DNA from 4 places in the Shigella sp. SIG6 genome. Region 2 is predicted to be linked to each of the others. Evidence: predicted binding sites of a transcription regulator. Region 2 holds the regulator's gene; each other region holds the start of a gene.
What was found. Region 2 encodes CRP, which controls carbon source genes, mostly activating them, when cyclic AMP is high. Its sites were predicted from a motif close to ATGTGANNNNNNTCACAT; they were not measured.

Region 1 (3,561 bases), on a different contig from region 2:
TAATGCCTGCGCCTGGCAAGCGAGATCGAGCACGCGTTGTGGCCCGAGAAGAGAGTAAGGATGTGCAGGTGCCTGCTGACGCAAAGATTCCAGTCCACTGTGAATGTCTGCCACGGGTTGACCATCTGGCAGATGGCTCAGCAAATCCAGCGAACCGGATGAGAAATGCAACGCGCTTTGACCACGCGTGACAATGGCACAGCGCAGGCCGTGTTTTTGCAGTTGCAGGCCACAGAGTAATCCGGCGAGGCCGCCGCCCATAATGACAGTATCAAAGCGCATCTTTCTGCTCCTTCTCCAGACCACACAGTCCCTGATAAACCCAGCGGGTAAATTCGCTTTCGCGCAGTGCGTCTCCCCAGGCGATGGGTTGCACGCCTTTCCAGCGTTCGTTAAGGAAGGTGGAAAGTTGCTCGATAGATTGCGCGGACGTCGTGACGTTAAACCGTTGCAGCAGTCCGGCAGCGCGGCAGGCGCAGAGTTCGCCCTGGCAGGTGCCCATCCCCACACGGGTACGACGGCGTAAATCCAGCAGGCTATTAACGTTTAAATTTTCTACCGCGTACTGCACTTCACCCGCAGTTACCGCTTCGCACTCACATACCAGGCTACGGTGCAGACGGCCTTCGCTCAGCCAGGCAGGCGTGCGATCGCCATGACGATAAACCGCAGAACCGCGCAGCGGGGCAGGCAGGGAGATGACTTTACGCAAGGTAACTTCAGCGGGTTCTTGTGAACCAGGCAGTGCCAGATCGGCAGTCGTACAGGGGCGCGTGTTGCCCAGTTTGCGGCATACCGCGTCGGTAGCCCATTCAGCCATCAGCCGATAGGTCATCAGTTTGCCACCGGTGATGGTGATAAATCCGTCCAGACCATCGCGTTCAGCATGGTCGAGCAGCACGATGCCACGGCTGACGTTACGTCCGCTCGGGTCGTCATCGCTGGCAACCAGCGGGCGCACGCCAGAATAGGCCCGCAAAATGCGCGTTTTCGCCATCACGGGGGCCAGTTTTTCCCCTTCACGCAGCAGAATATCAACCTCTTCTGCCGTCACTCGATTATCGTCAATCTCGTTGTAATCAATACGTAAAGAGGTGGTACCAATCAGCGAAATGGTATCGCCAGGCACCAGAATATCGGCGTCGGAAGGTTTACGGCAGCGGTTGATCACATGCTGGTTAATGCGGTGATCCATGATCAGCAGCGATCCTTTCGCCGGGAACATGCGAATGCGCAGATCGGCATATTCGGCAATGTGTTGCCCCCAGATCCCAGCGGCATTAACCACGACAGGTGCATGAAGGGCCTGAGTTTCGCCGGTGAGATGGTTACGTACACGAACACCGCACACCGTCGCGCCTTCACGAATCAGCCCCGTGACTTCATGAGCGGTAAGGATAACGGCACCGTGTTCTTTGGCATCCAGCATGTTTGCTGCGGTCAGACGAAATGGATCAACGGTGCCATCCGGAACTTTCACCGCGCCAATCAGTGCCGGGTTAACGGCAGGTTCGATAATGCGCGCTTGCTGCGGGTCTATAGCTTCTGCGCTGATCCCTGCTTCTTCGCAGGCGCGAATAAAAGTGGCCTGGAATGAGAGGTCATCTTCCGGCAGGGTGATAAACAGGCCGTTGGTTGGTTCAACGCAGTGACGTGCAATGCGTTTCAGGATCTGGTTTTCACTAATGCATTCGCGGGCCGATTCCGCATCGGTTACTGCATAGCGCGCACCGCTGTGCAGCAGGCCGTGGTTACGCCCGGTGGCACCGGTTGCGATGTCGTGGCGCTCAACCAAAATCACGCGCAGCCCGCGCAGGGCACAGTCGCGGGCAATCCCGGCTCCCGTTGCGCCGCCGCCAATGATAATCACGTCACTTGATTGCGAGTCGCGAGTTTTCATTGTTATCCCTCTGAAGTTCGTTTTTTACCATTTAGCCATAGTAAAAACATGAATTGTTTGATTTCGCGCATATTCGCTCATAATTCGAAAGTGAAACGTGATTTCATGCGTCATTTTGAACATTCTGTAAATCTTATTTAATAATGTGTGCGGCAATTCACATTTAATTTATGAATGTTTTCTTAACATCGCGGCAACTCAAGAAACGGCAGGTTCTCTCACTGAATCAGGCTGTTAATCATAAATAAGACCACGGGCCACGGAGGCTATCAATGTTGAGTATTTTTAAACCAGCGCCACACAAAGCGCGCTTACCTGCCGCGGAGATCGATCCGACTTATCATCGATTGCGCTGGCAAATTTTCCTGGGGATATTCTTTGGCTATGCGGCTTACTATTTGGTTCGTAAGAACTTTGCGCTTGCTATGCCTTATCTGGTTGAGCAGGGATTCTCACGCGGTGATTTAGGTTTTGCCCTTTCGGGGATCTCGATTGCTTATGGATTTTCGAAATTCATCATGGGTTCGGTATCGGATCGCTCGAATCCGCGCGTTTTCCTGCCCGCAGGTTTGATTCTGGCGGCGGCAGTGATGTTGTTTATGGGCTTTGTGCCATGGGCGACGTCGAGCATTGCGGTGATGTTTGTACTGTTGTTCCTCTGCGGTTGGTTCCAGGGGATGGGGTGGCCGCCGTGTGGTCGTACTATGGTGCACTGGTGGTCGCAGAAAGAACGTGGCGGCATTGTGTCAGTGTGGAACTGTGCGCACAACGTCGGTGGTGGTATTCCGCCGCTGCTGTTCCTGCTGGGGATGGCCTGGTTCAATGACTGGCATGCGGCGCTCTATATGCCTGCTTTCTGCGCCATTCTGGTGGCATTATTCGCCTTTGCGATGATGCGCGATACCCCGCAATCCTGTGGCTTGCCGCCGATCGAAGAGTACAAAAATGATTATCCGGACGACTATAACGAAAAAGCGGAACAGGAGCTGACCGCGAAGCAAATCTTCATGCAGTACGTGCTGCCGAACAAACTGCTGTGGTACATCGCCATCGCCAACGTGTTCGTTTATCTGCTGCGTTACGGCATCCTCGACTGGTCACCGACTTATCTGAAAGAGGTTAAGCATTTCGCGCTGGATAAATCCTCCTGGGCCTACTTCTTCTATGAGTATGCGGGTATTCCGGGCACCCTGCTGTGCGGCTGGATGTCGGACAAAGTCTTCCGTGGTAACCGTGGGGCAACCGGCGTCTTCTTTATGACACTGGTGACCATCGCGACTATCGTTTACTGGATGAACCCGGCAGGTAACCCAACCGTCGATATGATTTGTATGATTGTTATCGGCTTCCTGATCTACGGTCCTGTGATGCTGATCGGTCTGCATGCGCTGGAACTGGCACCGAAAAAAGCGGCAGGTACGGCAGCGGGCTTTACCGGGCTGTTTGGTTACCTGGGCGGTTCGGTGGCGGCGAGCGCGATTGTTGGCTACACCGTGGACTTCTTCGGCTGGGATGGCGGCTTTATGGTAATGATTGGCGGCAGCATTCTGGCGGTTATCTTGTTGATTGTTGTGATGATTGGCGAAAAACGTCGCCATGAACAATTACTGCAAAAACGCAACGGAGGCTAATGGCATGAAATTGAAGCTGAAAAACCTTAG
Region 2 (3,561 bases):
CGCGTTCCCACCGTCGACACTTCAAACCCGTTCGCGGCAAAAGGTATCCCGTCGCTGGATGAAAGCTTTGTGGTGATCCATTTTCGTAATCTGGAAGGGATCGATTTCCCTTGGCTGCTGGCGATGTTGCAAGGCTCATTCATTTCCCACATCAATACGTTAGTGGTACCTGGCGGCAAAATGGGGCTGGCAATGGAATTAATTATGCTGCCGCTGGTGCAACGATTGATGGAAGGAAAGAAAATCGAGTAACTTTACTATTATGCCGGATAAAATACTATCCGGCTTCACAACGGGATAGTTAAGTCACGCGGCAACCACTTCATACGAGTGAGTAATATTCACCGCTTTTTCCAGCATCAACGCCACTGAACAATATTTCTCGGCAGAGAGATCAACCGCACGCGCAACCGCTGCGTCTTTCAGGTCGCGACCGGTGACGATAAAATGCAGATTAATGTGCGTAAACAGGCGTGGTGCCTCTTCGCGGCGTTCAGAGGTCAATTTTACTTCACAATCGACCACATCCTGACGCCCTTTTTGCAGGATCGAAACCACATCGATGGCACTGCAACCACCCGCCGCCATCAACACCATTTCCATCGGACTTGGTGCTTTATCGCCTGAGTTGCCGTCCATTAAAATCTGGTGACCAGAGGCGGATTCGCCCAGAAAAGTTAACCCTTCGACCCACTTCACTCGCGCTTGCATTTTTGCTACTCCACTGCGTCAATTTTCCTGACAGAGTACGCGTACTAACCAAATCGCGCAACGGAAGGCGACCTGGGTCATGCTGAAGCGAGACACCAGGAGACACAAAGCGAAAGCTATGCTAAAACAGTCAGGATGCTACAGTAATACATTGATGTACTGCATGTATGCAAAGGACGTCACATTACCGTGCAGTACAGTTGATAGCCCCTTCCCAGGTAGCGGGAAGCATATTTCGGCAATCCAGAGACAGCGGCGTTATCTGGCTCTGGAGAAAGCTTATAACAGAGGATAACCGCGCATGGTGCTTGGCAAACCGCAAACAGACCCGACTCTCGAATGGTTCTTGTCTCATTGCCACATTCATAAGTACCCATCCAAGAGCACGCTTATTCACCAGGGTGAAAAAGCGGAAACGCTGTACTACATCGTTAAAGGCTCTGTGGCAGTGCTGATCAAAGACGAAGAGGGTAAAGAAATGATCCTCTCCTATCTGAATCAGGGTGATTTTATTGGCGAACTGGGCCTGTTTGAAGAGGGCCAGGAACGTAGCGCATGGGTACGTGCGAAAACCGCCTGTGAAGTGGCTGAAATTTCGTACAAAAAATTTCGCCAATTGATTCAGGTAAACCCGGACATTCTGATGCGTCTGTCTGCACAGATGGCGCGTCGTCTGCAAGTCACTTCAGAGAAAGTGGGCAACCTGGCGTTCCTCGACGTGACGGGCCGCATTGCACAGACTCTGCTGAACCTGGCAAAACAACCAGATGCTATGACTCACCCGGACGGTATGCAAATCAAAATTACCCGTCAGGAAATCGGTCAGATTGTCGGCTGTTCTCGTGAAACCGTGGGACGCATTCTGAAGATGCTGGAAGATCAGAACCTGATCTCCGCACACGGTAAAACCATCGTCGTTTACGGCACTCGTTAATCCCGTCGGAGTGGCGCGTTACCTGGTAGCGCGCCATTTTGTTTCCCCCGATGTGGCGCAGACTGATTTATCACCCCGATATCAACTATGCACTTCGACAAACGCTGGTGCTATGTTTGCCCGTGGCCGTTGGGTTAATGCTTGGCGAATTACGATTCGGTCTGCTCTTCTCCCTCGTTCCTGCCTGTTGCAATATTGCGGGCCTTGATACGCCTCATAAACGTTTTTTCAAACACTTAATCATTGGTGCGTCGCTGTTTGCCACCTGTAGCTTACTGACACAGCTGCTACTGGTAAAAGATGTTCCCCTGCCCTTTTTGCTGACCGGATTAACGCTGGTACTTGGCGTCACTGCTGAGCTGGGGCCATTGCACGCAAAATTGCTTCCTGCATCGCTGCTCGCCGCCATTTTTACCCTCAGTCTGGCGGGATACATGCCGGTCTGGGAACCATTGCTCATCTATGCGTTGGGCACTCTCTGGTACGGATTGTTTAACTGGTTTTGGTTCTGGATCTGGCGCGAACAACCGCTGCGCGAGTCACTAAGTCTGCTGTACCGTGAACTGGCAGATTATTGTGAAGCCAAATACAGCCTGCTTACCCAGCACACCGATCCTGAAAAAGCGCTGCCACCGCTGCTGGTGCGCCAGCAAAAAGCGGTCGATTTAATTACTCAGTGCTATCAGCAAATGCATATGCTTTCCGCGCAAAACAATACCGATTACAAGCGGATGCTGCGTATTTTCCAGGAGGCGCTGGATTTGCAGGAACATATTTCGGTCAGTTTGCATCAGCCGGAAGAGGTGCAAAAACTGGTCGAGCGTAGCCATGCGGAAGAAGTTATCCGCTGGAATGCGCAAACCGTCGCCGCTCGCCTGCGCGTGCTGGCTGATGACATTCTTTACCATCGCCTGCCAACGCGTTTTACGATGGAAAAGCAAATTGGCGCACTGGAAAAAATCGCCCGCCAGCATCCGGATAATCCGGTTGGGCAATTCTGCTACTGGCATTTCAGCCGCATCGCCCGCGTGCTGCGCACCCAAAAACCGCTCTATGCCCGTGACTTACTGGCCGATAAACAGCGGCGAATGCCGTTACTTCCGGCACTGAAAAGTTATCTGTCACTAAAGTCTCCGGCGCTACGCAATGCCGGACGACTCAGTGTGATGTTAAGCGTTGCCAGCCTGATGGGCACCGTGCTGCATCTGCCGAAGTCGTACTGGATCCTGATGACGGTATTGCTGGTGACACAAAATGGCTATGGCGCAACCCGTCTGAGGATTGTGAATCGCTCCGTGGGAACCGTGGTCGGGTTAATCATTGCGGGCGTAGCGCTGCACTTTAAAATTCCCGAAGGTTACACCCTGACGTTGATGCTGATTACCACCCTCGCCAGCTACCTGATATTGCGCAAAAACTACGGCTGGGCAACGGTCGGTTTTACTATTACCGCAGTGTATACCCTGCAACTGTTGTGGCTGAACGGTGAGCAGTACATCCTTCCACGTCTTATCGATACCATTATTGGTTGTTTGATTGCTTTCGGTGGTACCGTCTGGCTGTGGCCGCAGTGGCAGAGCGGGTTATTGCGTAAAAACGCCCATGATGCTTTAGAAGCCTATCAGGAAGCGATTCGCTTGATTCTGAGCGAGGACCCGCAACCAACGCCACTGGCCTGGCAGAGAATGCGGGTAAATCAGGCGCATAACACTCTGTATAACTCATTGAATCAGGCGATGCAGGAACCGGCATTCAACAGCCATTATCTGGCAGATATGAAACTGTGGGTAACGCACAGCCAGTTTATTGTTGAGCATATTAATGCCATGACCACGCTGGCGCGGGAACACCGGGCATTGCCACCTGAACTGGCACAAGAGTATTTACAGTCTTGTGAAATCGCCATTCAGCGTTGT
Region 3 (3,561 bases), on a different contig from region 2:
CCGTCGATTTCCGGATGCAGCGCTTCTTTCATCGAACCGATAATTTTCAGCTCGGTGCTTTCTGCGTCTTTTTCCGCTACGGTGTACAGCAGTTGCTGTTTTTTCAGGTTTTCGATCAGCATGCGGTCGTTGCCTGGCATCAGGTTAACTTCGCAGATGCCCCAGTCGCTGTCGGTGCTTTCCAGCAGATGATGGGTATACAGCGCCTGGTGCGCGCGGTGAAACGCCCCGCAACCGAGATGCACAATGCGTGATTCCAGACGAGAATGATCCCATGACGGGCGGGCAACCGGCAGATTGCTGTCAACAATAGTAGTCATCGTAAACTCCAGAATCCGTCTTCAGAGAGTGACGGCAAGGAAGAAGGAACCGGCACGGCGCGCAGCCATGCCGGTGGGTATTAACGGCTAAAGAAAGCGCGCTGGATCGCCAGTTCGACACCGCGAACTTCGGCTAGGCCTTTCAGACGACCAATTGCGGAGTAACCAGGGTTGGTTTTCTTCTTCAGGTCGTCCAGCATCTGATGACCGTGGTCCGGACGCATCGGGATCAGGTCTTCTTTGCCTTCCGCTTTACGACGGTGTTCTTCTTCAACAATCGCTTTCACCACTTCGTACATATCAACGTCACCGTTCAGGTGCGCCGCTTCGTGGAAGGTTTTCGGGTTATCTTCACGCATGGTGGAGCGCAGATGGGTGAAGTAAATACGCGGACCGAACTGCTTGATCATATCAACCAGATCGTTGTCAGCACGCACGCCGTAGGAACCGGTGCACATGGTGAAACCGTTCGCCATGCTGTTTACGGTATCAACCATCCACTGCATATCTTCAATGGTGGAAACAATGCGCGGCAAGCCGAGGATCGGGCGCGGCGGATCGTCCGGGTGAACCGCCATACGCACGGCAACTTCTTCAGCAACTGGAATAATCGCTTTCAGGAAGACGGCAAAGTTTTCGCGCAGTTTGGCTTTGTCGATATCTTTGTACAGCTCCAGGTGCTTACGGAACTGGTCGAGGGTATACCCTTCTTCCGCGCCCGGCAGACCGGCAATGATGTTACGCGTCAGACGCGCTTTGTCTTCGTCGCTCATAGTGGCGAAGCGTTCAGCTGCCTGAGCAATTTCTTCTTCGGTGTAATCCGCTTCCGCGCCTGGACGTTTCAGGATATGCATTTCGAATGCAGCGAATTCGATCTGGTCGAAGCGCAGAGCTTTGGAGCCGTCTGGCAGCACGTATTCGAGGTCAGTACGGGTCCAGTCGAGCACCGGCATGAAGTTGTAGCACACGGTGCGAATGCCACACTGCGCCAGGTTGCGCAGAGTCTGCTGATAGTTAGCGATCCACTGCTCATAGTTGCCAGTGTGGGTTTTGATATCTTCGTGAATTGGTACGCTTTCTACGACAGACCACACCAGGCCTGCGTCTTCAACGATCGCCTTGCGTTTGAGGATCTCTTCTACGGACCATACTTCGCCGTTCGGGATATGGTGCAGCGCGGTAACCACGCCAGTTGCGCCCGCCTGACGGACATCAGCTAAAGAAACCGGATCGTTTGGGCCGTACCAGCGCCAGGTCTGTTCCATGATTTTTCCTCTTTCACATAGTGGGTTCCACAGCAAAGAGACGCGGAACCTTGGAGTTGTTTAGGTATCCGGATGAACAACCAGACCGCAGCCGTGGCGTTGCATCGGATGAGATGGCGTATAAGTTCTACCTTTTGGTAAGACATGTCAACCCGAGTTCTGAAATTGGTTAACCACATCACAAGAATTTCACTCTCATGGTTGTTGCTGCAAATTGCAGCAAAGGGTAATCGATGGTTATTGATCAGAGGATGTGACATTCATCGCAACAATGGTTGACCAATTTACATAACATGTCGCCCAAAATAACAACGGTTCAACCAAGTAAGGTAAAACGTTATGCATGTGCTTAACATTCTCTGGGTGGTATTCGGCATTGGCCTGATGCTGATACTGAATTTGAAGTTCAAAATCAATTCAATGGTGGCTTTGTTGGTGGCGGCGCTGTCCGTCGGGATGCTGGCAGGCATGGATTTGATGTCGCTGCTGCACACCATGAAAGCGGGCTTCGGCAACACGCTGGGAGAACTGGCTATCATCGTGGTGTTCGGTGCGGTCATCGGTAAATTGATGGTCGACTCCGGCGCGGCTCACCAGATAGCACATACGCTGCTGGCGCGTCTCGGTCTGCGCTATGTACAGCTGTCGGTGATTATCATCGGCCTTATTTTCGGTCTGGCGATGTTCTATGAAGTGGCCTTTATCATGTTAGCGCCGCTGGTTATTGTTATTGCCGCCGAAGCTAAAATTCCGTTCCTGAAACTGGCGATCCCGGCAGTAGCAGCTGCCACTACCGCACATTCACTGTTCCCACCGCAGCCGGGTCCGGTGGCGCTGGTGAATGCTTATGGCGCGGATATGGGGATGGTTTATATCTATGGCGTACTGGTGACGATCCCAAGTGTAATCTGCGCAGGTCTGATCCTGCCGAAGTTCCTCGGCAATCTTGAGCGCCCAACGCCATCATTCCTGAAAGCAGATCAACCGGTAGATATGAATAATCTGCCCTCTTTCGGCGTTTCGATTCTGGTGCCGCTGATCCCGGCGATCATTATGATCTCTACCACCATCGCCAATATCTGGCTGGTAAAAGATACCCCTGCCTGGGAAGTGGTTAACTTTATTGGTTCCTCGCCGATTGCGATGTTTATTGCGATGGTGGTTGCATTCGTACTCTTTGGCACCGCGCGTGGTCATGACATGCAGTGGGTGATGAACGCTTTTGAAAGCGCGGTGAAGAGTATTGCAATGGTGATTCTGATCATCGGTGCGGGTGGCGTGCTGAAGCAGACCATCATCGACACCGGCATTGGCGACACCATCGGCATGTTGATGTCCCACGGCAATATCTCGCCCTACATTATGGCATGGCTGATCACTGTGCTAATTCGTCTGGCGACGGGTCAGGGTGTCGTTTCGGCGATGACCGCCGCCGGGATTATCAGTGCTGCAATCCTTGATCCAGCAACCGGTCAGCTGGTTGGCGTGAATCCGGCGCTGCTGGTACTGGCGACGGCTGCGGGTTCCAACACCCTCACCCACATTAATGATGCATCTTTCTGGTTGTTCAAAGGTTACTTTGACCTGTCAGTAAAAGACACGTTGAAAACCTGGGGTCTGCTGGAGCTGGTCAACTCCGTGGTTGGGCTGATTATTGTGCTGATTATTAGCATGGTAGCGTAAAAGAACACCAGAGCCTGCCAATGGCAGGCTCAGACTGATGACTAAAGTCTAAAAATGTGCCCGGACAGTCCCCTCGCCCCTCCGGGGAGAGGGTTAGGGTGAGGGGAACAGACCAGTAAAGTGCGCTTTGTTTATGCCAGATGCGACGCTGACGCGTCTTATCTGGCCTACAAAGGGCTAACGTGCAGGTTTTGTAGGTCTGATAGCGTAGCGCCTCAGGTACCAGCATTAGCAATGCGCTGTAATTTTTTTATTGATAAACAAAAGTCACGCCAATAATCGATTGCACATTC
Region 4 (3,561 bases), on a different contig from region 2:
CAATGGAGAAAATACCCATCGTGATTAACCAAACTCACGCAGGCGATGGGCCATTTTACGGAAGAACGAATCCTGGCTTTCGTCGCGATCTTGTTTGCCAGTGACCACCACTGTAGCAGTGGTGCCCGCAGGCCAGATGTTCTCTTGCTGGTTGTCGAGACGAATACGAACCGGAACACGTTGCGCCAAACGCACCCATTCAAGGTTAGAGTCGATGGTCGCCATCCCTTTGTCGTCACGCGTGCTGCTGGCGTTGGTGACCCCAGCGGCAACACTATCAACAGTCCCTTTCAGCACTTTGTTACTGCCAAGCGGCGTGATCTCTGCACGATACCCCGGACGCCCCCCTTCCAGCTTAGTTTCTTCCATATAGGCCAGTACATAGAAGGAGTTCTGTTTCACCAGCGCAACCGCCGTTGATCCTCGAGTAATAAACTCACCGGTATAGACGTTGAGGTTGGTCACCCAGCCATCTGCTGGCGCTCGGATCACCGTGCGTTCAAGATCCAGTTTTGCCAGATCGCGGGTCGCCTGCGCTTTCGCTAACTGATGCAGAACCGTTTGTAGTACGTTGTTAGCCTGGTCGATCTCTTCGCGAGACATCGCCTGCACACCGAGACAGTTACGACGTCCGGCCTCCTGGCGTTTCTCCTGTGCCAGTACCTGATAATAAGCAACATCGGCTTGCGCTTCCTCAAGCGCCTTTTGATAGCGCGGCTGGTCGATGGTGAACAGTATCTGTCCTTTTTTCACCAGCTGGTTATCATGAACATTCACCTGGGTAATGAGTCCAGAAACGTCCGGCGCGATCGCAACGACGTCAGCGCTAAAGCGCGCGTCACGCGTCCAAGGGGATTCGGTGTAATAGACCCAGGCATTAAAAATTGCGATGAAGGCCAGAATGACTAATACGACCGTGATGGCCGTACGGGAGAATTTTCTTATTAGTGTTTTCACTTCAACCTCAAACGAACAGTCGCGATATCAAATAAAACAAGCAGCAATAGAGCGCGGTGTTGAACAACGCCGGATGCCAGACAAAGTCGTAGATACCTGTTGGCACAAGTACCCGGCGCACCAGCCAGAAAATCGCCAGTGATAAAAGCAATTCAAAAAATATCGGTGGGAAGGACAGCCCAAACACCACGATAACGGGAAACAGACTCATGTTGACCTTGGTTGTATAGAGAGAGCAGGCGTTATTATTTTCAGCATCTGTCGCCGCAGAGAAGGGCATGGAAAGCCGGGCGAGAGCAACATTGCTGTAGATTGATATTTAATATATTAGCGTAACTGTTATGCTGTTATCTATATTATGTGATCTAAATCACTTTTAAGTCAGAGTGAATAATGGAACGACTAAAACGCATGTCGGTGTTTGCCAAAGTAGTTGAATTTGGCTCTTTTACCGCCGCCGCCAGACAGCTACAGATGAGCGTTTCGTCCATCAGTCAGACGGTGTCAAAACTGGAAGATGAGTTGCAGGTAAAGCTGTTAAACCGTAGCACACGCAGCATTGGCCTGACCGAAGCCGGTAGAATTTACTACCAGGGCTGCCGTCGTATGCTTCATGAAGTGCAGGATGTTCATGAGCAACTGTATGCCTTCAATAACACCCCCATCGGGACGCTACGCATTGGCTGTTCTTCAACTATGGCACAAAATGTTCTCGCCGGGCTGACAGCCAAAATGCTGAAAGAATACCCAGGTTTGAGCGCCAATCTGGTTACCGGAATTCCAGCCCCCGACCTGATTGCCGACGGTCTGGATGTGGTGATCCGCGTCGGCGCGTTGCAGGATTCCAGCCTGTTTTCCCGCCGTCTTGGCGCGATGCCAATGGTGGTGTGCGCCGCGAAAAGCTATCTCACACAATACGGCATACCGGAAAAACCCGCCGATTTAAGTAGCCATTCATGGCTTGAATACAGCGTGCGGCCCGACAATGAATTTGAACTGATTGCACCGGAAGGGATCTCGACTCGCCTGATCCCGCAAGGGAGATTTGTGACTAATGATCCGATGACGCTGGTGCGCTGGCTAACGGCGGGTGCCGGGATCGCCTACGTGCCGCTGATGTGGGTGATCAACGAGATCAATCGTGGGGAGCTGGAGATCCTGCTGCCGCGTTATCAGTCAGATCCACGCCCGGTTTATGCGTTATATACCGAAAAAGATAAGCTGCCGCTGAAGGTACAGGTCGTGATCAACTCGCTGACGGATTATTTTGTTGAGGTCGGTAAATTGTTTCAGGAGATGCACGGGCGCGGGAAAGAGAAGTAATTCATATTGTACTGTTACGTTCTACAAACCTGTGCCAACGGGTTCCCCTCACCCTAACCCCAGAGGAGCGAGGGGACCGTTCGTGCACGTAGAAAGATTAATTATCCTTCTGAAAATAATGAAATTATTACGCAGTACCGCCAACAGTCAGGTTATCGACTTTCAACGTTGGCTGGCCCACGCCAACCGGCAAACTTTGCCCTTCTTTACCGCAGACACCCACGCCGTTATCCAGTTTCAGGTCGTTGCCAACCATCGAAATCTGCTGCATGGTTTCGATACCGGAACCAATCAACGTTGCGCCTTTCACCGGCTTCGTTACTTTACCGTTTTCAATCAGATATGCTTCTGAAGTGGAGAAAACGAATTTGCCGGAGGTGATATCCACCTGACCGCCACCAAAGTTCGGTGCATAGATACCGTACTCAACGGATTCAATAATTTCTTGCGGGGTCGATTTACCCGGCAGCATATAGGTGTTGGTCATACGCGGCATGGGCAGATGGGCGTAGGATTCACGGCGACCGTTGCCAGTCGGCGTCATCCCCATCAAACGCGCGTTGAGTTTATCCTGCATGTAGCCTTTCAGAATGCCGTTCTCAATCAGCACGTTGTACTGGCCTGGCGTACCTTCGTCATCAATCGCCACCGAACCACGGCGATCGACCATCGTGCCGTCATCAACCACGGTACACAGTTCTGAAGCCACCAGCTCCCCGACCTGTCCACTAAATACTGAAGTGCCACGGCGGTTGAAGTCGCCTTCCAGACCGTGACCTACCGCTTCATGCAACAGCACGCCCGGCCAACCTGCGCCAAGTACTACCGGCATGGTGCCCGCTGGTGCAGCAACGGCAGAAAGATTGACCAGCGCCATACGCACTGCTTCTTTTGCCCATGCATCCGCACGGACTTCGCCGTCAAGATCGGCAAGGAAGAACTCATAACCAAAACGACCGCCGCCGCCACTGGCACCGCGTTCGCGTTTGCCATCTTCTTCGACCAGAACGCTCACGGAAAGACGCACCAGCGGACGGACATCCGCCGCTAGCGTGCCGTCGGTGGCCGCAACCAGAATTAATTCATAGACACCACTGAGGCTGGCAGTCACTTCCTGTACGCGCTTGTCCGCTTCGCGAGCAACCTTATCGACGCGACGCAGGATATCCAGCTTCTCTTCACGGCTCATGCTTTGCAGCGGATCTACCGAGGTATACAACGGGCTATGCTCTACCGCGCCCAGCGTCTGTACTTTGCCATCACCACTATCACGGACGATGG

Region 1: glpT (glycerol-3-phosphate transporter) is a predicted target of CRP. The motif match lies at 2,046-2,063, and genes of this name have one in related genera.
Region 3: uxuA (mannonate dehydratase) is a predicted target of CRP. The motif match lies at 1,837-1,854, and genes of this name have one in related genera.
Region 4: aaeR (HTH-type transcriptional activator AaeR) is a predicted target of CRP. The motif match lies at 1,316-1,333, and genes of this name have one in related genera.

The regions. Positions count from the first base shown of each region.
Region 1 is NZ_JBQZXC010000008.1:42,416-45,976, forward strand. Features, by position in the region: gene glpB (glycerol-3-phosphate dehydrogenase subunit GlpB) at 1-282, opposite strand, end outside; gene glpA (anaerobic glycerol-3-phosphate dehydrogenase subunit A) at 272-1,900, opposite strand; gene glpT (glycerol-3-phosphate transporter) at 2,173-3,531, shown strand; gene glpQ (glycerophosphodiester phosphodiesterase) at 3,536-3,561, shown strand, end outside.
Region 2 is NZ_JBQZXC010000043.1:13,995-17,555, forward strand. Features, by position in the region: gene ACUU1M_RS09640 (phosphoribulokinase) at 1-252, shown strand, start outside; gene ACUU1M_RS09645 (OsmC family protein) at 307-711, opposite strand; gene crp (cAMP-activated global transcriptional regulator CRP) at 1,013-1,645, shown strand; gene ACUU1M_RS09655 (YccS/YhfK family putative transporter) at 1,696-3,561, shown strand, end outside.
Region 3 is NZ_JBQZXC010000065.1:8,064-11,624, reverse strand. Features, by position in the region: gene ACUU1M_RS12140 (fructuronate reductase) at 1-320, opposite strand, end outside; gene uxuA (mannonate dehydratase) at 401-1,585, opposite strand; gene gntP (gluconate permease GntP) at 1,925-3,268, shown strand; gene fimH (type 1 fimbria D-mannose specific adhesin FimH) at 3,519-3,561, opposite strand, start outside.
Region 4 is NZ_JBQZXC010000040.1:4,876-8,436, forward strand. Features, by position in the region: gene aaeB (p-hydroxybenzoic acid efflux pump subunit AaeB) at 1-19, opposite strand, end outside; gene aaeA (p-hydroxybenzoic acid efflux pump subunit AaeA) at 25-957, opposite strand; gene aaeX (p-hydroxybenzoic acid efflux pump operon protein AaeX) at 965-1,168, opposite strand; gene aaeR (HTH-type transcriptional activator AaeR) at 1,351-2,280, shown strand; gene tldD (metalloprotease TldD) at 2,408-3,561, opposite strand, start outside.